One region of the Pseudomonas sp. JE3303 genome, then DNA from elsewhere that is predicted to be linked to it. Evidence: riboswitches for the same ligand, from Rfam matches in the RefSeq annotation. Region 1 holds a riboswitch; each other region holds the start of a gene.

Evidence for each region. Region 1 has a riboswitch for cobalamin ahead of AC0ZZU_RS15575 (ABC transporter substrate-binding protein). Riboswitches for the same ligand answer to the same signal wherever they lie in the genome.
Region 2: it holds a riboswitch for cobalamin, as region 1 does, so the genes downstream of both, cobO (cob(I)yrinic acid a,c-diamide adenosyltransferase) here and AC0ZZU_RS15575 (ABC transporter substrate-binding protein) in region 1, are expected to answer to the same signal.
Region 3: it holds a riboswitch for cobalamin, as region 1 does, so the genes downstream of both, AC0ZZU_RS00655 (CbtB domain-containing protein) here and AC0ZZU_RS15575 (ABC transporter substrate-binding protein) in region 1, are expected to answer to the same signal.

What each region holds. Positions count from the first base shown of each region.
Region 1 is NZ_JBWGIF010000010.1:80,749-88,213, forward strand. Features, by position in the region: gene AC0ZZU_RS15555 (OprD family porin) at 1-168, opposite strand, end outside; gene AC0ZZU_RS15560 (pseudoazurin) at 165-599, opposite strand; gene AC0ZZU_RS15565 (ABC transporter ATP-binding protein) at 617-1,408, opposite strand; gene AC0ZZU_RS15570 (FecCD family ABC transporter permease) at 1,405-2,421, opposite strand; gene AC0ZZU_RS15575 (ABC transporter substrate-binding protein) at 2,418-3,431, opposite strand; cobalamin riboswitch at 3,568-3,764, opposite strand; gene AC0ZZU_RS15580 (acetyltransferase domain-containing protein) at 3,796-4,962, opposite strand; gene AC0ZZU_RS15585 (outer membrane beta-barrel protein) at 5,146-5,889, shown strand; gene AC0ZZU_RS15590 (enoyl-CoA hydratase-related protein) at 5,925-6,671, opposite strand; gene AC0ZZU_RS15595 (MFS transporter) at 6,668-7,465, opposite strand, start outside.
Region 2 is NZ_JBWGIF010000017.1:22,414-29,878, reverse strand. Features, by position in the region: gene AC0ZZU_RS22025 (C40 family peptidase) at 1-377, shown strand, start outside; gene AC0ZZU_RS22020 (C40 family peptidase) at 514-1,047, shown strand; gene AC0ZZU_RS22015 (PQQ-dependent sugar dehydrogenase) at 1,062-2,375, opposite strand; cobalamin riboswitch at 2,501-2,721, shown strand; gene cobO (cob(I)yrinic acid a,c-diamide adenosyltransferase) at 2,864-3,475, shown strand; gene AC0ZZU_RS22005 (cobyrinate a,c-diamide synthase) at 3,472-4,767, shown strand; gene bluB (5,6-dimethylbenzimidazole synthase) at 4,764-5,414, shown strand; gene cbiB (adenosylcobinamide-phosphate synthase CbiB) at 5,411-6,319, shown strand; gene cobD (threonine-phosphate decarboxylase CobD) at 6,312-7,304, shown strand; gene AC0ZZU_RS21985 (cobyric acid synthase) at 7,301-7,465, shown strand, end outside.
Region 3 is NZ_JBWGIF010000001.1:126,346-133,810, forward strand. Features, by position in the region: gene glmU (bifunctional UDP-N-acetylglucosamine diphosphorylase/glucosamine-1-phosphate N-acetyltransferase GlmU) at 1-684, shown strand, start outside; gene AC0ZZU_RS00640 (DeoR/GlpR family DNA-binding transcription regulator) at 825-1,592, shown strand; gene glmS (glutamine--fructose-6-phosphate transaminase (isomerizing)) at 1,605-3,440, shown strand; gene AC0ZZU_RS00650 (CbtA family protein) at 3,684-4,445, opposite strand; gene AC0ZZU_RS00655 (CbtB domain-containing protein) at 4,460-4,678, opposite strand; cobalamin riboswitch at 4,715-4,840, opposite strand; gene AC0ZZU_RS00660 (histidine phosphatase family protein) at 4,855-5,403, shown strand; gene AC0ZZU_RS00665 (DUF3597 domain-containing protein) at 5,505-5,921, opposite strand; gene AC0ZZU_RS00670 (DUF2382 domain-containing protein) at 5,996-7,363, opposite strand.

The DNA.
Region 1 (7,465 bases):
GGCGCCGTGGCGGTAGTCGCGCTGGTCGAAGACGCTGCGGTTGAGCACGCTCCAGGAACTGTCTTCGACAAAACCTTGGGATCGAGACTGTGCCGACTCGCCAAAAGCCAGCGGGCTGGCGCCGAGCAAGGCGAGCAGCAGGACGGAGCGCTGCGGCGGGGCGATCATTGACCCGCCTCCAGTTGCTTGAGCTGCGCGCTGAACCGCTCCTGAGCGCGGGGCGGCAAGCCGCTCGGCAGGGACGCAACACCCGGATCGCCCACCTGGATCAGCATCACCATGCCCATGGCCAGGTGCGGAATGCACTGGATGCCGTACAGCCCAGGCACGCTGAAGGCCTGCTCCAGCGGGTGGTTGATCTTGCTCTTGAACGCCTCGGCGCCGGCCGGCAGCAGCGCAGGCAGGCTGGCCGCGTTGTGGCCGCTCTGGGTCGGCAGGAAGCGGACCGTGTCGCCGGGGGCGATGCGCAGGTGGTCGGGCTCGTAGACCATGGCGCCGCCCGGTCCGCGGTTGAGCATTTTCACTTCATGGACATCGGCCAGCGCGGCGGGGGCGAGCAGGGCGGCGGACAGCAGCAGGGCAAGGTGGCGCAACGGCATCGGTCAGGCTTCCAGCATCAAGGGGCGCGAAAGCGCAGGATGCGCGCGCCGTCGAAGGGGTCTGTCAGGTAGTGGGCGTGTACGCCAAACGTGCTCAGCAGGCGCTCGGGGGTAAGCACCTCCAGCGGCTTGCCGAGGGCGACCAGGCGGCCTCGGTCGAGCACGGCGAGGCGGTCGCAGGTGAGCGCCTGGTTGAGGTCGTGCAGGGCGATCAGGGTCGTCACCGGAAGCGCTTGCACACGCTGCAGGATGCTCAGCTGGTGCTGGATGTCCAGGTGGTTGGTGGGTTCGTCGAGCAACAGCAATTGCGGCCGCTGGGCCAGGGCACGGGCGATGTGCACGCGCTGGCGCTCGCCGCCGGACAGGCTGCTCCAGGTACGCTGGCGCAGGTGAAGGGCGTCGACGTCGGCCAGGGCCTGGTCGACGATGCCGGTGTCTTCGGCCGAGAACGGCGACAGAGCCGACAGCCACGGCGTGCGGCCGAGGGCCACGGCGTCGAACACACTGATGGCATCGTTGGTGTCGGCTTGCTGCTCGACCAGGGCGAGGGTCTGGGCGACCTGGCGCCGGGGTTGGCGCGCCAAGGGCTGCGCGAGCAGCTGCACGCGGCCGCTGCTGGGCGTGCGCAGGCCGGCAAGCAGCTTGAGCAGGGTCGATTTGCCGGAGCCGTTGGGACCGACGATGCCCAGGGTTTCGCGGGGATTCACTGCCAGGTTGATGTCATACAGCAGCTGGGTGTCGCGCACGCGAAAGCCCAGGCCCTGGCAACTGAGCAGGGCGGCCTGCAGGGGCGGGGTCATGGCATTCATCGTTGACTCCTGCGGCTGATCAGGATCAGCGCGAACACGGGGGCGCCGATCAGCGCGGTGACCACGCCGACCGGGATCACCTGGCCCGGGATCAGGGTGCGCGACAGTACGTCCGCGGCAATCAGGAACAGCGCGCCGCCCAGCGCACTGGCCGGCAGCAGTCGGCTGTGGCTGCCGCCAAGCAGCAGGCGCAAGGCATGGGGAATGACCAGTCCGACAAAGCCGATGGCGCCGACGATCGATACCATCACCGCAGTCACCAGTGCCGCGCACGTGATCAGCAGCAATTGCACCCGGCGCACCGGGATGCCCAGCGATGCGGCGGAGTCGGCGCCGAAGGTAAAGGCATCGAGCGCGCGCCGATGCCACAGGCATACCAGCAGGCCAATCACGGCCACCGGCACGGCCAGCCAGACCGAAGGCCAGCGCACGCCGCTGAGGTTGCCGAGCAGCCAGAACAGAATGCCGCGCGCCTGTTCGGCACTGGCCGACTTGGTGATCAGGAACGCGGTGAGGGCGTTGAACAGCTGCGAGCCGGCGATCCCTGCAAGAATCACCTGGGCGTTGTTGCTGCTTGGGCCGCTGGCACGGGCCAGCAGCAATACCAGCGCGAACGCCGCCAGCGCGCCGATGAAGGCGCCGCCTGACAGGCTCAGCGCGCCAGCGCCGAAGCCGAGCAAGGCGACCATCACCGCGCCGGTCGAAGCGCCCGCCGACAGGCCGAGCAAGTAGGGTTCGGCGAGCGGGTTGCGCAGCAGCGCCTGCAGGATCACTCCGCAGGTCGCCAGGCCCGAGCCGCAGGCGGCCGCGACCAGGGTGCGGGTCAGGCGGTAGTTCCAGACGATGCCCTGGTCAATGGGGTCGACCGTGTAGCCGGCATTCCAGAGCTGGTTGGCCAGTACCTGGTAGACCACCGTCGGCGACACATTGGCTTCGCCGATGGCGACACCGGCGAGCAAGGCCGCGATGAGCGCGGCCAGTGCCAGGGCGTAAAGGGGCAGCAGACGCATCATGGTTGTGGCGCTTTACCGGAAGCGAAGGCCTGGGACAGGGCGTCCAGGCCGCGGAACAGGCGAATGCCGGCCTGCATGGCGTCGGCGTCGAGCACCACGATGCGGTTGTGCTTCACCGCTTCCATGTTCTTGGTCACAGGGTCGTTGCGCAGAAATTCGAGCTTCTTCTCGAAGTCGTCGGCCGGGAAGCGGCGACGGTCCATGCGGGCGATGATCAACCAGGTCGGGTTGGCCTTGGCCAAGGTCTCCCAGCCAACCGTCGGCCATTCCTCGTTGGACTCGACCACGTTGCGCACGCCCAGGGTTTGCAGCATGTAGTCGGCGACGCCTTTGCGGCCCGCGACGTACGGGTCGATGTCCAGGTCGGCACTGGAGAACCAGAACAGCGCGGACGTATCGCTCAGGTCCTTGCCGGCCAGGCGTGCCTTGGCAGTATCCAGGCGGCTCTTGAGGTCGGTATTGAGTGCGGCGCCTCGTTCCTGCACGTCGAAGATCGCGGCCAGCTGGCTGACACTCTTGTAGATGCTGTCGACCTGGAACGGCTGCAGGCGGGTGCCGTCGGCGCCGACCAGGTTGTCCTTGCCTTCGCAGTCCGACGGCAGCAGGTAGGTAGGAATCTTCAGCTCATGGAACTGCTCGCGGGTGCCGACCACGCCCTGGGCGCCGACCATCCACTCGAACTGCACGGCCAGCAGTTGCGGGCGCTTGCCGATCACCGACTCGAAGCTTGGGTCGTTGTCGGCCAGGCGCTCGACCTTGGCGTTCAGCGCCTGGTACTCGGGGAGCACATTGTTGAACCACAGCGAGGTGCCGACCAGCTTGTCGCCCAGGCCCAGGGCGTAGAGCATCTCGGTGCCGGCCTGGCCGATGGTCACCGCGCGCTCGGGAGCGTGCTCGAAGGTCTGCGGCATGCCGCAGTTGTCGACCGTCAGCGGGTAGTGGGTGGCGGCAGCCTGGGCAAGGCCGCTCAGGCCGAGGCCGGCGAGCAGGGTGACGAAACTGGGCAGCATGATGGGTCGATCTCCTATCGGACAGTACACGGAGGGTACGCACGGACAGGCATCGCCCACCCTGCGCGCAGGCAGGGCAGTACCGGGCGCGGGCGAGCCGCGCACAGTGAAGATGGCCATCCCGGACACCCCGCCGGTTGGTGATTGTTTGCCGGCAGGTCTCCTGACTGGTGCGTCACGGCCCGGCTCCGGCCTTCCCGGGGATCAACCCAGTGGCATCGATGGAGCGGGCTCGGCACTTACAGTTGCGGGGGCAGTTCCGTTTGGCCCGCGCATGGCGGGCCGGGGATTCCCTGTTAGTTCCGTGTGGAAACCGGCGGCGGCATGGTAGACCATCCGCCCTCCGGAAGGGAATGGCCTGGGCTCAGAAGTACTTGAGCCAGGCGATGTCGGGTCGGCGCGCCTTGAGCCGCGCGAACCCGCGCACCGGCAGATACAGCGCGACGCTCAGCAGCACCGCCACCAACCACACGCCGCCGATGCCATCAAAGCCGAAATAGTCGCCCTGGTCGAGGCCGAACAAGGCAACGCTGGCCAGGTACATCAGCTTGAGCACGTACAGGTGCAGCAGGTAGAAGAACATCGGCGCTGCGCCAAACACGGCCAGGGCCGTGACCCAGCGGGCTGGCCCGGCGCGCTCGAACGCGCGCAGCAGCAACAGGCCGGTGCCCAGCGTCAGTGTCAGGAACAGCAACGACGGCGGATACTTGGTGATATTGAAGAAGCTCATCAGGGTCTGCATCGCGCTCGGGTAACCCGACCACGGCGCCTCGCCATAGCCATTGACCATGCGCAAGGCGACAAAGCAGACCAGGGCGCTGGCCCCGAGCAGCAGTAGCCGGTGCTGTCGCTCGGCGGGCGGGCTGGCGCGGGTGAACCAGGGGCCGAGCACGTAACCCAGGCTGATCACGCCGATCCACGGCAACACCGGGTAGGACGTGCGCAGGCGCAGACTGTCGGACACGTCCAGCCAGCCACGGTCATGCAGGATCGCCCAGGGCACGTGCATGGCCGACCCCGGCTCGAAGTGCAGCCCGTCGAGCAGGTTGTGGCCAGCGACGATTGCCACGCCGATCGCCAGCAGCCAGGCACGCGGCAGCCAGACCAGGCCGGCGAGGGCGATCATGCTGACGCCGATCGCCCAGATCACCTGCATGTAGATCACGTTGGGCGGCAGCTGGAAGGTCCAGGCGAAGTTGACCAGGGTGAATTCGAGCAGTACCAGGAACAGGCCGCGCTTGAACAGGAAGGCCGAGACATCGCTGCGGCCCTGATGCTTTTCACCATAGAGATAGGCCGACAGCCCGGTCAGCAGCACGAACACCGGCGCGCAGAGGTGCGCCAGGGTGCGGCTGAAGAACAGCGTCGGGTCGGTGGTGTCGATCACCATTGGATCGCTGACCTGACGGTGCAGGAAGAAGGTTTCTCGAACGTGGTCCAGGAGCATGAACAGGATCACCAGCCCGCGCAGGGCGTCGATGCTCTGCAGGCGCTGGGTAACCAGGGTAGGGGTGGCGGAGGCGCTTGTCATGGAGGGGATCGCAGGCAAGGGGTTGGCGTCAAATGAAACGTTATCTTATAACTATTTCATTTGCCTGCGAAAGGTCCGACGCGAAAAAACGATTTTTTCACATTCTTTTCAGAACTTTTTCAAAGGCCGTGTTTCGAACCGTTTGCATTTGACTGCCACTTTCTATCATGGAGATACCTGCGAATGGCTACTCGCAACCTGCTGCGCAACACCTGCATCCTGGCCCTGGCGGGCGCACCGCTGAGCGCTTTTGCCGCGCCGCCGACCGATCCGATCTTCACGCTGGGCCTGCAGGGCAGCTACAGCGAATTCAAGTTCGAGGGCGGGAGCGACTCCGACAAGGACGATCTGGGCCAGGGCGGTGTGTTCGCCACCTTCGGCAACAAGATGACCGCCGAATCAGGCCTGATCTACCAGGTCGGTGCCGAAGCCAAGTACGGCGAAAAGGACGACAACAAGCTCAAGGAAGCCCAGGCTGATCTGGATGTCGGTTTCCGTGCTGCGCTGGACGCGCGCAACTTCGTCGACCTGACCGTGGGTGGCGGCTACTCGTGGACGCGCTACGAGCCTGAGATCAACGACCTCGACACCCGCTTGACCGCCAAGTCGCCATTTGCGAAAGCAGCAGTGGGCTACAACCACCAGTTCGACAACTCGACCCTGCGTGTCGAAGTGGGCGCCCGTCACACCATCGACGGCCGCGCCCGACTGAAAGTCGATGATTTCGGCAGCGACAGCGTCGATCTCAAGGACCGCACCAACCCGTACGCCGAAGTCAGCCTGCTGATGAACCAGAAAGGCATGCCGATTCACGCCGGTGTCTACTACACCCGTACCGAGTACAAGCTCGACGAAGACTCCGATGTGGCGGACAACACCAAGCTCAAGCGTGACGAATACGGCTTCAAGGTCGGTCTGGCGTTCTGATCAGACTGCAGGCGCGGCACGGTCCGCGCCTGCAGTCATGCCGGTACTTTCGATACCCCCAGCGCTGCTTTCGCCTCACTGCCTTGCAGCTGTTCGATCAGGCACTGCCCTTCGCGCAGCATCGCCGCCGCCAGCTCGGCCTGGCAGCCCTCCTTGATCAACCGTTTGCTCAGCCTCAGCGCGTGCTGTGGCAGCTCCTTGAGCCGCAGGGCCATGTGCCGCGCTGCGTCCAGGCAGGCGTCGGCGTCTTCATGCAGCTCATTGGCCAGCCCCCAGTCGAGGGCTTGTTCTGCACTGATCCGCTCGTTGCACAGCAGCATTCGGGCAGCTCGCACCTGGCCAATGCGGCGTGCAAGCAACAGGCTCGAGCCGAATTCCGGACACAGGCCAAGCGCCACGAAGGGCATCTGCAGACAGGCGGCGCGGTTGACGAAGACCTGGTCGCAGTGCAGCAGCAGCGTGGCCCCGATGCCGATCGCCGGGCCGCAGACGGCGGCGATCAAGGGTTTGTCCAGCGCGGTCACCGCCGCCATCAGGCGGAACAGCGGCGCGTCCAGGCATTGCACGGGACGCATGCGCAAGTCAGCGAGATCGTTGCCCGCGGTAAAGCACTTCGGACCGCCTGTGACAAGCACCACGGCGACCAACGGGTCATGAGCCGCCGCCTGTATCCAGTCTGCCAGTTGCGCGTACATCTGCTCGTCCACTGCATTGAGCCTGGAAGGACGGTTGAGCGTGAGGGTCAGTACGCCATCGTGCACTGTGCGAAGCACGTCGTTCATGAGCTACCTTTTTCTTCCGGAACCTGCGCGGGGAACACGGGCGTCATGGTACGCCCGTAGTGAGTGGGGCTTGCATGCACCGCCGTGCGCAGCAGCAGGGCTACCGACCCGAGCAGCGGCAGGCTGACCAGCAGCAGGGCATGGCGCAGCGCTTGTTCGCCCAGCAGCGGCGTCAGCGCGTCACTGAACGCGCCGGTCAGCAGCGGGCCGATCCCGACACCCAGCAAGGTGCTGACGATGGTCTGCAGCGCCATCGCCGTGCCGCGGCGGCTGGAAGGAACCAGTTGAGTGACGAGGTTGAAGGACGGCGCCACCCACCACACCACGAAAAAACTGTACAGCGCGCACCAGAGCATGGCCTCGGGCACCGGCACGCCAGCGACATGGGCCACGATGCCCGCAGGCCACAGCAGGTAGATGACCAGGGCGAGCAGCGCGGTGAGATTGCCCAGCACGGGAATGATGACCTGCCAATGCGCGCTGCGCGGGCTCAGCCGGTCGTTCAGCCAGCCAGCGAACAGCCCGCCGATGCCCGCGGCAACGCCGCAGATCACCCCGGCCAGCATGCCCGCGTGCTGCAGTGACAAGTCGTGGGAGCGGATCAGAAAACTGGTGTTCCACATGCCGATGGCATAGGAGCTCAGGGTGGTCAGCCCGCCCGCCAGGATCAGGCAGCGATAGGCCGGCAGGGCCCACAGCTTGCGCGCTTCAGTGCTCAACCCCAGCAGCGGCGCGGCCGGTGCGGCGCTGGGCACATCCCAGCGGCCGCGCAGTGGGTCGCGGGCCAGGGCCAG
Region 2 (7,465 bases), on a different contig from region 1:
TGATCGGAACCCGCTATCGCTTCGGTGGTACTTCGGAAAAATCCGGCTTCGACTGCAGCGGTTTCATTGGCTATCTGTTCAAGGAAGAAGCCGGGCTCAAGTTGCCGCGCTCGACCCGCGAGATGATCAACGTCGACGCCCCTCAAGTCTCGCGCAACAAGCTCAAGCCAGGCGACCTGCTGTTCTTCAGCACCAATGGCCGTGGCCGCGTCAGCCATGCCGGTATCTACCTGGGTGACAACCAGTTCATTCACTCCAGCAGCCGCCGCAGCGGTGGCGTGCGCATCGACAATCTCGGTGACCGCTACTGGAGCAAGACCTTCATCGAGGCCAAGCGTGCCCTGGCCATGGCCCCGACCAACATCGCACGCAACTGATCGCATCCCTCGCGGGTCCAACACGGCGGCATAGCTCAAAAAGCGTGCCGCCGTGCGTATTTACGCAAAGCGTCTAATCTAGTTTCTCAACTCTTTTCGACTGCGGTCGACCGGTTACAGACAGGATGTTCTGACCATGGCGATGATGGCGCGCTTCGCTCTTTTTTCCCTGACGGCACTGCTCGGTGCCTGCTCGAGTCATGCCCCCGCGCCGGCTCCCGTGGCCCCACGGGTGGTCATGTACAGCCAACCCTCGTTCTCCCCAGTGGCCGAAGACGTGCTGTTCAGAGCCATCGGCCTGGTGGGCACGCCCTATCGGTGGGGAGGCAACACGCCTGATTCCGGATTTGATTGCAGCGGCCTGATCGGCTACGTGTACCGCGATGCCGCAGGCATCAGCCTGCCACGCACCACCCGCGAGATGATCAGCGTTCGCGCGCCGGATATCGACATTCAGGCACTGCAGTCTGGCGACCTGGTGTTCTTTGCGACCAACGGCGGGTCGCAGGTCAGTCATGCCGGAATCTACGTAGGAGAAGGGCGCTTCGTGCACGCCCCGTCGACCGGCGGGACGGTGCGACTGGATTACCTGTCCAACAGCTACTGGCACAAGGCGTATCTGCAGGCGAAGAGAATCATTCCTTCCGGCAACCTGGCGACCAATCCCTGACGCCAGAAGCCTGGTCACTTCGCCTTGGTCACCCGCCAGATCACATTTCCTACATCATCGGCGACCAGCACGCCGCCTTGTTGGTCGGTGACCACGCCAACCGGCCGGCCCATGGCTTTCTCGTCATCGTTCAGGAACCCGCTCAGCAGATCCACCGGCTTGCCCGAGGGCTTCCCGTCCGCCCCGAACGGCACGAATACCACTTTGTAGCCACTGTGCGGATCGCGGTTCCAGGAGCCGTGCTGGCCGATGAACGCACCCCGCCCGAATGGCGCGGGCAGCACGCCGTCCTTGGCGAACGCCAGTCCGAGCGAGGCGGTGTGCGGGCCGACGGCGTAATCGGGGACCAGGGCCTTGGCGACCATGTCCGGCGCCTGTGGCTTGACCCGCACGTCGACGTGCTGCCCGTAGTAGCTGTATGGCCACCCGTAGAAGCCGCCCTCCTTGACCGAAGTGATGTAGTCGGGCACCAGATCGCTGCCAATCTCGTCACGCTCGTTCACCGCCGTCCATAACGCGCCTGTGGTCGGCTCCCAGTCCAGGCCATTGGGATTGCGCAGACCTGAAGCAAAAATCCGGTGCTGGCCGGTGGCGCGGTCGACTTCCCAGATGGCGGCTCGGCCTTGCTCCTGCTCAAGGCCGTTTTCCCCCACATTGCTGTTGGAGCCGACGGTAACGTAGAGCTTCTTGCCGTCGCGGCTGGCGATGACGTTCTTGGTCCAGTGATGGTTGAGCATGCCGCCCGGCAGGTCGACCACCTTGGCGGGATTCTGGACTTGCGTGGTGCCAGGCGGGTAGTGGAAGCGCAGCAGGCGATCGGTGTCGGCTACGTAGAAGTCTGTTCCGACGAGGGCCATGCCAAAGGGTGAGTTGAGTCCATCGATAAAGGTGGTACGCACTTCGGCGACGCCGTCATGGTCGGCGTCGCGCAGCAGGGTGATGCGGTTGGCACTGGGCACGCCTGCGCCTGCGCGCTTCATCACTTTCTTCATTATCCAGCCGCGCACGCCCTTGTCGTCATCGGGCTTGGGCGGGGCGTTGGTCTCGGCCACCAGCACGTCACCGTTGGGCAGTACATAGAGCCAGCGCGGATGATCGAGGTTGCCCGCGAAGGCCGTCACCTGGGTGCCGGGCGCCGCTTGGGGCTTGACGCCTTGTGGCCAGCCCACCGCGGGTGCGATGTTGACGGTGGGCATGAGGGTCTCGTTCGGCTCGGGCAGGTTTGGCGAGGGGCCGAAGCCTTCGTCCAGCTTCAGCCGGGCGGTCTCGCCGCAACCGCCCAGGCCGGTGGCCAGGGCCAGCACTATCGCTACGCGTATCCTGTCCATGTTCGAGATCCTCGCAAGGTGGTCATCAAGTATTCAGAGCCATACCCCGCAAACTAGGTTCAGTGCCCCCGGTCCAGTGGCAGATCGTCCCGGGTTTGATTGACGCTCCGAGTGCAACCCTCTAACCTTCGCGGCGTGTTTCAGGTGCTCTGCGGGCGAAGGCTCGGCAGGGTGAAACTGGGAAGCCGGTGAGCGCAGACAAGGCGCGATTCCGGCGCTGCCCCCGCAACGGTAAGCGAGTGAACGCCGCGCATGGCCACTGGGTTTGACTACCCGGGAAGGCGCGTGGCACAAGGCCCCGAGCCTGCTCGCAAGTCCGGAGACCGGCCTGTTACAGCCAACGGCATCACGGAGGGTGATGCGCGGAGCACCGTGGCCAGCGCCGCGGCCCTGCGCGTTTTCCGTATGCCTGCCTATTTATCTGTCGTCGCCTGGTGCCTGCCAGCGCGCGCCCGAGCGCGGCGCCCGACAGTCTGCGGAGAACTTTCATGAGCGAATCCACCGAGCGTGACGAACGCCACCTGGCGCGCATGCAGCGCAAGAAGGCCGTGATCGACGAGCGTATCGCCAGCGCCCCTAATGAATGCGGCCTGCTGCTGGTGCTGACGGGCAACGGCAAGGGCAAGAGCAGCTCGGCCTTCGGCATGCTCGCCCGCGCCATGGGTCACGGCATGCAGTGCGGCGTGGTGCAGTTCATCAAGGGCCGCAACAGCACCGGCGAAGAGTTGTTCTATCGCCGCTTCCCTGAACAGGTGCGGTATCACGTGATGGGCGAGGGCTTTACCTGGGAAACCCAGGACCGCCAGCGCGATATCGCCGCCGCGGAAGCAGCCTGGGCCGTGTCGCGGCAGATGCTGCAAGACCCTGCGATCGGCTTCGTTGTGCTCGACGAGCTCAATATTGCGCTCAAGCATGGCTATCTCGACCTCGACCAGGTCCTTGGCGACCTGCAGGCCCGCCCGCCGATGCAGCATGTGATCGTCACCGGCCGCGGCGCCAAGCCCGAACTGATCGACCTGGCCGACACCGTTACCGAGATGGGCGTCGTCAAGCATGCCTTCCAGGCCGGCATCCGCGCGCAAAAGGGTGTCGAACTGTGAGCCAAGCCCGGCACTGCCCGGCGGTTCTGATCGCGGCACCGGCTTCAGGCCAGGGCAAGACCACGGTCACCGCTGCATTGGCACGCCTGCATCGAAACCTCGGCCGCAAGGTGCGGGTGTTCAAGTGCGGGCCGGATTTTCTCGATCCGATGATTCTCGAGCGTGCCAGCGGTGCGCCGGTGTACCAGCTCGACATGTGGATGATCGGCGAGCAGGAGAGCCGCCGACTGCTGTGGGAAGCGGCACTGGATGCCGACCTGATCCTGATCGAAGGAGTCATGGGGCTGTTCGATGGCACTCCTTCGAGCGCGGATCTGGCGCGGCACTTTGGCGTGCCGGTGCTGGCGGTGATCGACGGCACGGCCATGGCCCAGACCTTCGGCGCCCTGGCCCTGGGTCTGGCGCGCTATCAGGCCGACCTGCCGTTCGCGGGTGTCCTGGCGAACCGCGTCGGCACGCTGCGCCACGCGCAATTGCTCGAAGGGAGCCTGACCGAAGGGCTGCGTTGGTATGGCGGGCTGTCGCGGGGGAGCGACATCGAGCTGCCGAGCCGGCATCTCGGCTTGGTCCAGGCGAGCGAATTGAATGATCTGGACGCGCGTCTCGATGCCGCCGCCCAGGCCTTGGGCGAGAGCTGCGATGCCGCCTTGCCGCCGCCTGTCCGCTTCGCCGAGCCGGATCCTGTCGCGGTCGAGCCGTTTCTGGCCGGCGTGCGCATCGGCGTGGCCCGTGACGAAGCCTTTGCCTTCCTGTACGGCGCCAATCTCGACCTGCTGCAGGCCATGGGTGCCGAGCTGGTGTTCTTCTCGCCTGTGCATGACGCGCATCTGCCTGACGTCGACAGCCTTTATCTGCCCGGCGGTTATCCCGAGCTGCACCATCAGGTCCTGTCCGGCAATGGCCCGATGCTGCACGCCATCCGTGCGCACCACGCGCAAGGCAAGCCACTGCTCGCCGAATGCGGCGGGATGCTGTACCTGCTCGATTCCCTGACCGACGTGACGGGTGAACGAGCCGAGCTGCTTGGCCTGCTTGCAGGGGACGCCGTGATGCAGAAACGGCTGGCGGCGTTGGCCCTCCAGGACGTTGCATTGCCGGAGGGCAACCTGCGCGGACATACCTACCATCATTCGCTGACCAGCACCGAGCTGGAACCGATCGCCCGTGGGCACAGCCCGAATGGTGGACGTGGCGCCGAGGCGGTCTATCGCTGCGGCCGGCTGACGGCGTCCTACGTGCACTTCTATTTTCCGTCCAACCCACCTGCGGCGGCGGCGCTGTTGCGGCCATGAGCGAGCAGGCCTTCAACGACGCCGAGCGTGCAGCGGTCTACCGCGCCATTGGCGAGCGGCGCGACATGCGTCATTTCACCGGGGGCGAGGTCGCTCCCGAGCTGCTGGCCAGACTGCTGGGCGCGGCGCACCAGGCGCCCAGCGTCGGGCTGATGCAGCCCTGGCGTTTCATCCGCATCAGCGACCGGGCCCTGCGTGGGCAGATCCAGGCGCTGGTCGAGGAGGAACGGGTGCGCACGGCGCACGCGCTGGGCGAGCGTTCCGATGAGTTCATGCAGCTCAAGGTCGAGGGTATTGGCGACTGCGCCGAGGTGCTGGTGGCAGCCTTGATGGACCAGCGCGAAGCGCACATCTTTGGCCGCAGGACCTTGCCGGAGATGGACCTCGCATCGCTGTCGTGCGCGATCCAGAACCTCTGGCTGGCGGCGCGTGCCGAAGGCCTGGGCATGGGCTGGGTGTCGCTGTTCGAGCCTCAGGCACTGGCGGCGCTGCTGGGCATGCCGGCAGGCGCCAAGCCGCTGGCGGTATTGTGCCTGGGCCCGGTCGAGGCATTCTACCCGGCGCCGATGCTGGTGCTCGAAGGGTGGGCGCAGGAGCGGCCGCTGAGCGAGATGCTGTTTGAAAACCACTGGGGGAACAAGCAATGAGCGTGGCCTTGCTGACCGTGGCCGGGGTGGCCATGGATGCGCTGCTGGGCGAACCGCAGCGGCGACATCCGCTGGTGGCGTTCGGACGCCTGGCGTCGCGCCTGGAGCAGCGCCTGAACGCCGGTGGCCGAGGCTGGCGCAGCCATGGCGTCAGCGCCTGGTTCCTGGCCGTGGTGCCGCTTACGCTGGTCGCGATGATCCTTTCGTGGCTGCCTTATGTTGGCTGGCTGGTCGAGGTTCTTGCACTGTATTGCGCGCTGGGAATGCGCAGCCTTGGCGAACATGTGCTGCCAGTGGCCGAGGCCTTGCGCCGGGGTGATCTTGACCAGGCACGCCAGCGCGTGGGGTACCTGGTGAGCCGCGAAACCCGCGAGCTCGACGAGCCTGCCGTGGCGCGCGCGGCCACTGAATCAGTGCTGGAAAACGGCAGCGATGCGGTGTTCGCCGCGTTGTTCTGGTTTGCCGTGGCCGGTGCCCCCGGGGTGGTGCTGTATCGCCTGAGCAACACCCTCGATGCCATGTGGGGTTACCGCAACGAGCGCTTCGAGCGCTTTGGCTGGGCCGCGGCGCGCATCGATGACCTGCTCAACTATATTCCGGCCAGGCTGGTGGCGCTGACCTACGCCTCGCTGGGCAAGACCCGCCTGGCCCTGTCCTGCTGGCGTCGCCAGGCCCCACTGTGGGACAGCCCGAATGCAGGCCCCGTCATGGCCGCAGGCGCTGGCGCGCTGGGCGTCGAGCTCGGCGGACCGGCGGTCTATCACGGTGAGTTGCACGAGCGCGCGCGCCTGGGTGAGGGCCCGATGGCCGATGCCGACGCCATCGAGCGAGGCTGGCAACTGGTGCGCAAAGGCGTGTGGTTGTGGTTGTTGCTGATCTGCCTGGGAGCGCAGTGGAATGCTTGAGCACGGTGGACGCTTGCTGCGCGCAGTGCAGCACTACGGCATCGCCCGGGACCGCTGGCTGGACCTCTCCAGCGGCATCGCCCCGTGGCCGTATCCGATTCCTGAAATCCCCCCGCAGGCCTGGGCACGCCTGCCCGAAACCGACGACGGCCTGGAGCAGGCCGCGCGTCATTATTACGGTGTGCGCCAGATCCTTCCGGTGGCCGGTTCCCAGGCCGCGATCCAGGCCTTGCCCCAGCTGCGCGAGCGCAGCGTAGTGGGCGTGCTTGCGCCGTGCTATGCCGAGCACGCCGAAGCCTGGCAGCGTGCCGGGCACGAGGTGCGCGAGCTCGACGAGGATACGCTGGAGCCTGCGCTCGACGACCTGGACGTGCTGGTGCTGGTCAACCCCAACAACCCTACCGGCCGGGTGGTCTCGGGCGAGCGCCTGCTGGCCTGGCACGCTCGCCTGGCCGCGCGTGGCGGCTGGCTGCTGGTCGACGAAGCCTTCATGGACAACACTCCCGGGCGAAGCATCGCGACCCATGCCGAGCGGCCCGGCCTGATCGTGCTGCGTTCATTCGGCAAGTTCTTCGGCCTGGCCGGTGTGCGCCTGGGCTTCGTGCTGGCCGAGCACGCGCTGCTCGAACGCCTGGCCGAGCTGCTCGGACCCTGGACCATCAGCGGACCGACGCGAGTGCTCGGGCAGGCCTGCCTGCGCGATGAGACTTCCCATCAGGTCCAGATCAGCCGATGCGCCCTCGCCAGCGAGCGCCTTGCAGCGCTGCTGGGCAGCGCCGGCCTGAGTCCGGCCGGCGGCTGCGACCTGTTCCAGTACGTGCGCACCGAGCGCGCGTCTCAGTTGCACGATTTTCTTGCCCGACGCGGCATCCTCGTGCGTCTGTTCAGCACTCCGGCAGCCCTGCGCTTCGGTCTGCCTGAGCACGACGCCGACCTGGAGCGCCTGCGCCAGGCCCTGAACGACTACCGCAAGGAGCCCGCATGACCACCCTGATGGTGCAAGGCACTACCTCCGATGCCGGCAAGAGTACCCTCGTGACCGCGCTATGCCGCTGGCTGCTGCGCCAAGGCATTGCCGTCGTGCCTTTCAAGCCGCAGAACATGGCGCTCAACAGCGCCGTCACCGCCGACGGCGGCGAGATCGGC
Region 3 (7,465 bases), on a different contig from region 1:
CTCGCCGAGCTCGAGCGCCACTACCAGTTGCGCGAAGGCCGCCGCCTCATGGCACAGGGCGTGACCTTGCGCGACCCGGCGCGCTTTGACGTTCGCGGCGAAGTGATTGTGGGCCGCGATGTACTGATCGACATCAACGTCATTCTCGAAGGCAAGGTCGTCATCGAGGACGACGTGCAGATCGGTGCCAACTGCGTGATCAAGGACAGCACCCTGCGCAAGGGCGTGGTGATCAAGGCCAACAGTCATATCGACGGCGCCGTGCTGGGTGAAGGCAGCGACGCGGGCCCGTTCGCCCGTATTCGTCCTGGCACCGTACTGGAAGCCAAGGCCCATGTGGGTAACTTCGTCGAGCTGAAGAACGCCCATCTGGGCGAGGGTGCCAAGGCCGGACACCTGACCTATCTGGGTGACGCCGAGGTTGGCGCACGCACTAATATCGGTGCCGGTACCATCACCTGCAATTACGATGGCGCCAACAAGTTCAAGACCATCCTGGGCGAAGACGTATTCATCGGGTCGAACAACTCCCTGGTAGCACCTGTGGATATCCAGGCCGGAGCTACGACGGCGGCGGGATCGACCATCACGGAGGATGTTGAAACCCAGCAGTTGGCAGTGGCGCGGGCGCGTCAGCGCAATATCGACGGATGGGCACGGCCTGTGAAGATCAAGAAAGACTGAAGTTATCCACAGATCCAACCGGCCGGCTTATGAGAATAAGCCGGCTTTTTTGTACTCGCTGACTACCTCTCGACTTGACGAACTGCCCTGCATAGGTTTTGATTGCAACTATTATCTTTCGAAACGAAACTTAGCGCGCCATGTCGAAGCGTAACACCCCCCAACGTCGTCACAATATCCTCGCTCTGCTCAATGAACAGGGCGAGGTGAGCGTTGATGCCTTGGCCAAGCGCTTCGAAACTTCCGAAGTGACAATTCGCAAGGATCTGGCGGCGCTCGAAACCAATGGCCTGCTGTTACGCCGTTACGGAGGCGCTGTGACCATGCCTCAGGAGCTGATCGGTGATGCGGCCCAGCCTGTGTCTCTCTACAAGCAGGCCATCGCCAAGGCGGCGGTGGGGCGCATCCGCGAGCACGCGCGAATCATCGTCGACAGCGGCAGTACCACCGCCGCCATGATTCCCGAGTTGGGCCACCAGCCGGGGCTGGTCGTCATGACCAACTCGCTGAATGTCGCCCGCGCGCTTGGCGACCTGGAGCATGAGCCCGTTTTGCTGATGACCGGTGGTACCTGGGATCCGCATTCCGAATCCTTCCAGGGCCAGGTCGCCGAGCAGGTACTGCGCTCATACGATTTCGACCAGTTGTTCATCGGCGCTGACGGCATCGACCTGGACCGCGGCACCACCACCTTCAACGAGCTGCTGGGCCTGTCACGGGTGATGGCAGAGGTCGCCCGCGAAGTAATCGTCATGGTCGAGTCCGACAAGGTGGGGCGCAAGATACCCAATCTCGAGCTGCCGTGGAGCAGCGTGAACACCCTTATTACAGATGAACGCCTGTCCGCCGAGGCACGCGAACACATTCAAGCCCGCGGCATCAACCTGATCTGTGCCGCTATCAGCTAGGAGCAACATCATATGTGTGGAATCGTTGGTGCCGTCGCCGAGCGCAACATCACAAGCATCCTGATCGAAGGCCTGAAGCGCCTGGAGTATCGGGGTTATGACAGTGCTGGCCTGGCTGTCTTCAGCCAGCAAGGCGAGCTGGAACGCCGCCGCCGTATCGGCAAGGTCAGCGAGCTGGAAGCGGCCGTTGCCGCCGATCCCCTGACAGGCCAGCTGGGCATCGCCCACACTCGTTGGGCCACCCACGGCGCACCGAGCGAACATAACGCCCACCCGCATTTCTCCGGTCACCAGGTCGCCGTTGTGCACAACGGTATCATCGAGAACCATGAAGCCTTGCGCCATGAGCTCAAGGACCTGGGCTACGTGTTCAGCTCCGAGACCGATACCGAGGTCATCGTTCACCTGCTGCACCACACTCTCAAGTCCGTACCTGACCTGACCGAGGCCCTCAAGGCAGCGGTCAAGCAGCTGCACGGTGCCTACGGCCTGGCTGTCATCAACCTGGAACAGCCAGATCGCCTGGTCGCCGCCCGCAGCGGCAGCCCGCTGGTAATCGGCCTAGGTCACGGCGAGAACTTCCTGGCCTCTGACCAGTTGGCGCTGCGCCAGGTCACCGACCGCTTCATGTACCTGGAGGAGGGCGACATCGCCGAGATCCGCCGTGACCAGGTCACCATCTGGGACCAGGCCGGCCAACTCGTCCAGCGCGAAACCGTGCAGTACCACGAAGGTGCCGAAGCGGCCGACAAGGGCGCCTACCGTCACTTCATGCTCAAGGAAATCCACGAGCAGCCTGCGGTCGTCCAGCGCACCCTGGAAGGGCGCCTCGGCAAGGACCACGTGCTCGTCCAGGCCTTCGGCCCGCAAGCCGCCGAGTTGTTCGCCAAGGTGCGCAACGTGCAGATCGTCGCCTGCGGCACCAGCTACCACGCGGGCATGGTCGCCCGTTACTGGCTCGAAAGCCTGGCTGGCATTCCTTGCCAAGTCGAAGTAGCCAGCGAATTCCGCTACCGCAAGGTGGTCGTGCAGCCTGACACCCTGTTCGTCTCCATCTCCCAGTCCGGCGAAACCGCCGATACCTTGGCTGCATTGCGCAACGCCAAGGAGCTGGGCTTCCTCGGCAGCCTGGCGATCTGCAACGTTGGCATCAGCTCGCTGGTGCGTGAATCCGACCTGACCTTGCTGACCCTGGCCGGCCCGGAGATCGGTGTCGCCTCGACCAAGGCCTTTACGACCCAGCTGGTGTCTCTGATGCTGCTCACCCTGGCCCTCGGCCAGGTCCGTGGCACTCTCGAAGCGGGCGTCGAAGCCGAGCTGGTTGAAGAACTGCGCCGTCTGCCTACCCGCCTGGGTGAAGCGCTGGCCATGGACACCACGGTCGAGAAGACCGCCGAGCTGTTCGCCGACAAGCACCACACCCTGTTCCTGGGCCGTGGCGCCCAGTTCCCGGTGGCCATGGAGGGCGCTCTCAAGCTCAAGGAGATCTCCTACATCCACGCCGAAGCCTATCCGGCCGGCGAGCTCAAGCATGGTCCGCTGGCGCTGGTCGACAACGACATGCCGGTGGTGACCGTCGCGCCAAACAACGAGCTGCTGGAAAAGCTCAAGTCGAACCTGCAGGAAGTCCGTGCGCGTGGTGGCCAGCTGGTAGTGTTTGCCGATGAGCAGGCCGGTCTGTCCAACGGCGAGGGCACCTACGTCATCGAGGTCCCGCACATAATCGACGCCTTGGCGCCGATCCTGTACACGATTCCGCTGCAGCTACTGTCGTACTACGTCGCCGTGCTGAAGGGGACCGATGTGGACCAGCCGCGTAACCTGGCGAAGTCTGTGACGGTGGAGTAAGTCTCGGGGCAGCTGGAAGCGCGCTTTGGATTTCGACAATGAAGTCGGTACAGGCACACTGAAAACGGTCACCGGTGGGAGCCGATAGCGGCTCCCTACCTCGTCCTCCATTGCGGATCAGCGGCTACGGGTACCAACCCGAGGGCATTTTGCCGTGTCGAAGCATGTCTGGGTGAACCTGAATGAAAAAGGCGCCTGATGTTTCCATCAGGCGCCCTTCGTTTCTCCTTGGAAACTATGTAGTCAAGATTGCAGCCTGGCGTTGTGAAGGTTGCGAGGCGTCAGTACCGGGCCTTGGGCCAGCAAGCCGAACGCCAGGCCGAGGACTGTCCATAGCACCACGTGGATGCCAACCGAGGCGACACGGAAGTTCCACAGTAATGAGGCTGAGAACCCGGTTGGTACCTCGTTGATCGCCGGGAACAGCTTGCCGGCCACCGCCATGATCACCCCATAGAGCACGATGGCAAACATGGCTGCGCTCCAGCCGCCGTGACGGGCCAGCAGTTTGCGGAACAGGTTGATCGCCACCACAAGCGCGGAGATCGACACAATCATCATCAGGAAGAACAGCTTGGTGCGCTGGCGGATTGTTTCAGGATCACCCACGGCCGGCGGGTTGGCGGGATACTTGAGCCCTGGCACCAGAAACACACTGATGAATGCCAGCACCGCGAGGATCGCTGCCAACCCCCGTGGACCGACTTTCAAGCCGCCCATGCGTCCCATGGCAAACGCGAAGACCAGGGCGAAGATGCCTCCTATGGACACGCTGTAAATCACCACACCCGTGAATAGCCCTACGGTGCTCTGTACTTCGCGGCTGACCAGCTCTTCTTCCACGTCCGAGGTGCCGTCGCCATGATGATGGCTGTGGCCCATGCCTTCCTCGAACGCAATGGCTTGTTCCACCGAAGGTTCGCCGAACACTTTGGCAAAACCAAAGGCGAGGATGCCCGCCAACAGCCCGGCAAGCATGCCGCGCAGCAGGAGTTTTCCTATCATGTCACGCTCCTCGGTCAGTGGCAGGGGAAGCCCAGCAGGTGGCGGCCGTCATGCACGAACTCGTGCACATGGGTACCCGAGATCAGCGCAGTTGCGCCTTGTTCGGCACCGACGAAGTAGAGGGCCAGCAGCAGAAGCAGACCGGCGAAGATCGCCCATGGCAGGATCTCGCTGAGTGGAAGTGAGGGCAGCGACAGATCGCTTTCAGGGGTAGTGACAACGGTGGTGGACATGCGAAGCTCCTGGAGAATGACGCGTTCGGTCAGGATATTGTGATTGTTGACGAAACTGGGGGTCTGGCTCTCGATTGTCGATTACAGTGGCGCGACCGCGCCGGGCTTTCACCGGCTTCCCCATTCGTAAGAAAATGATACACCTAGTCGGCACTTCCGCTCACCAAGAGTCACCCATGAAGGCTACTCATCTCACGCTGATCAGCCATGCACCCACCGAAGCGCAGCGGTTGGGCCGGTTCCATGTCGATGCTGATGGAGTGCTCGGCTGTGCGGTCAAGTCCCTTTTATTCGAGAACGATACACATCTGCTGGCCGGCCCAGAGTTGCGTACTACCCAGACGGCGAGCATGCTGGGGCAGTGTCATACCGTTGAGGCTGCTTTGCGCGATTGCGATTTTGGTCGGTGGGACGGCCTGTCGCTGAAGGCGCTGCAGCGAGAGGAGCCGGTGCTTTTGGAGGAGTGGCTGACCAATCCTCACGCCGCACCCCATGGGGGTGAGTCAATTGCTGACGTTTGCCGGCGCGTTGCCCTCTGGCTGGACAGCTTTACCGAATCAGGGCACTGGCGGGCGGTGACACACCCGATGATTGTTCGTGCGGCGATGATGCATGTACTGCAAAGCCCATTAGCAGCATTCCGTCACATCGACGTTCAACCTCTGTCGCAGCTGCATCTCGCGCGATACGGTATGTGGCGAGTCAAACTGACAAGCATTGACTGAATGGCATGCCATTCCCGCTACGGACCGATGAAAAACGCCCCGCAGTTTGCGGGGCGTTTTCTATTCTGCGAGGTGCTTGAGACGCTCAAGCACGCTCAACTTCAGTCGAGCAGATCCTGCGGCACCTGCCCACCGTTCTGGGAAAGCTTGGTCAGAACCGCTTTATGCAGCCAGATGTTCATGGCGGCAGAGTCTTCGGTCGAGCCGGTGTAGTTGAGCTCTTTCGCCAGCTCTTTACGATTGGCCAGGCTGCTGTCGATATTCAACAGCTTCAGAAGATCCACGATCGAAGTTTTCCAGTTCAGCTTCTCCGCGCTTTGCGCCGCCAGACCGTCGAGCTTCGCACTGACATCCACTGGCGCAGCCGCAGTTTGCGTGGCCGCTGGCGCCGACGCGGGAGCAGCAGGGGAGGCGGGCGCTGTCCCAGCAGCGGTTGGCGCACCGGCCGGAGTTTGTGTGTCAGCCTTGGCGTGGTTGCCGATGCCGAGTTTGCTCAAGATGGTTCCGAAAAGACTCATGGGATGTTCCTCAAATTATCGGTTATGAACGGCCGCTTGCGTCATACGGTGACGCGGGCCCATTGGCTTTGCGATTAACGATTTCTCAGCGGATCGTTAGGGTTTTTAACGAGGGTCTCATGGTGCGTCACCGACCCAGGTTCGTTTTGCACATCGACATCGGTGCGGCGCACGGTGTCACGCACCGTTTCCTTGTGATCCGAAGACTGCTTGCCCACAGTCACTTCTTCGACCACGCGTGCCGACTTCTCGACCACGACTTCTTCAGCGGTTTCCTGGATCTCGATCGACCCTTCCTTGAAGCTGTTCAGCTCGCCTGGGGTAGCTGCACGATCCACCGGGCGGCGCTCGATGTGTGCATGTTCTTCGTGCAGATTGACGGTCTCTTCCACGGGGCGTTCGCTGATGCGTGACACAACTCGAACGCGACCGGTGTTCAGCTCGCGTTTGCCCACGCGCAGGTTTTCCTCGATCACGGGAATGGCGGTACGCCCGGTCAGGTCATCCGTCCGGCGATCCACTACCTCAGCGCGATCGGCACCCAGGTGGGTCCCCGCAACATGCATCGAACCCGTCTCCTCATTACCCCAGGCGGCAACGCGTTCGTCGATATCGATCGCACCGTTTCGCTCGAGGATCTCTTCGACGAGCTCTGCCTGCACTTCGGTCGCGGCAGTCACCGTCAACACCGCAGCGCCCCGGCGATACGCTTCAGGATAGGCAGTGGCGTAGCGGTGAGGCTTGTCACTGTCATCGTCATCGCTGCCAAAGAGGGAGCCGAAGAAGTGGCTGACCTTGTGCATGAACGAGTCATCGTGCGGCTCGGTGCGCACGGCAGCGCCGGCGCCCGATGCATGCAACTCGGACGATGACAGTTGAATATCGCTTTCCAGTACGCGCTGAGCCAGCAGCTGTGTCTTCGCGGTTTGTGCTTCAGCCAGGGTGTCGAATGCTGCAACCAGTGTATGAGTCATGGGTATCTCTCTCTCGTTGCTAAGGGGAAAAGGTTGGTCGTTAAGATCAGGAGTGTCCTCGGTTCGGTCAGCGGCACGTACTTCAAGGTGCTTCAGCACTACCGATTCAGACCGCAGTGTGACTACCTGAGCAGAAGGCGCTTCCTCCACATGTTGCCGAATATGCAGCTCTTCCTTGAGAACCAGACGCTTCTCAACGACAAGGATTTCTTCAAGGACAGGAATTATGGTGAGGCCATTTTCAGTTCGGACCTGAGGCGGGTTCGAAGCGTCCACCTCGGTACCGATTGGCACTCTTTCAACGGATGCGCTGTGAGTCCGCAGACTCTCGGACACCACATAGTCCTGAGAGTGAACCTGCTTTTCGACAGTGGTCACGCCTGTCGTGACAGTACGCTTCACGACAGTCGCGACTTCTTCCAGGACGGGTATGGGTTCGTCGCCAGGAGGGGTGTTGAAGTTGTCCATAAACCGCTCGTTACCTTTGATGAATCTCGGCTGCTATTAAGCTGAGTGGCACGCAAGCGGATCAGTTCCAACGAATTTCGGCTGCCCTGCGCAGCGGGCATG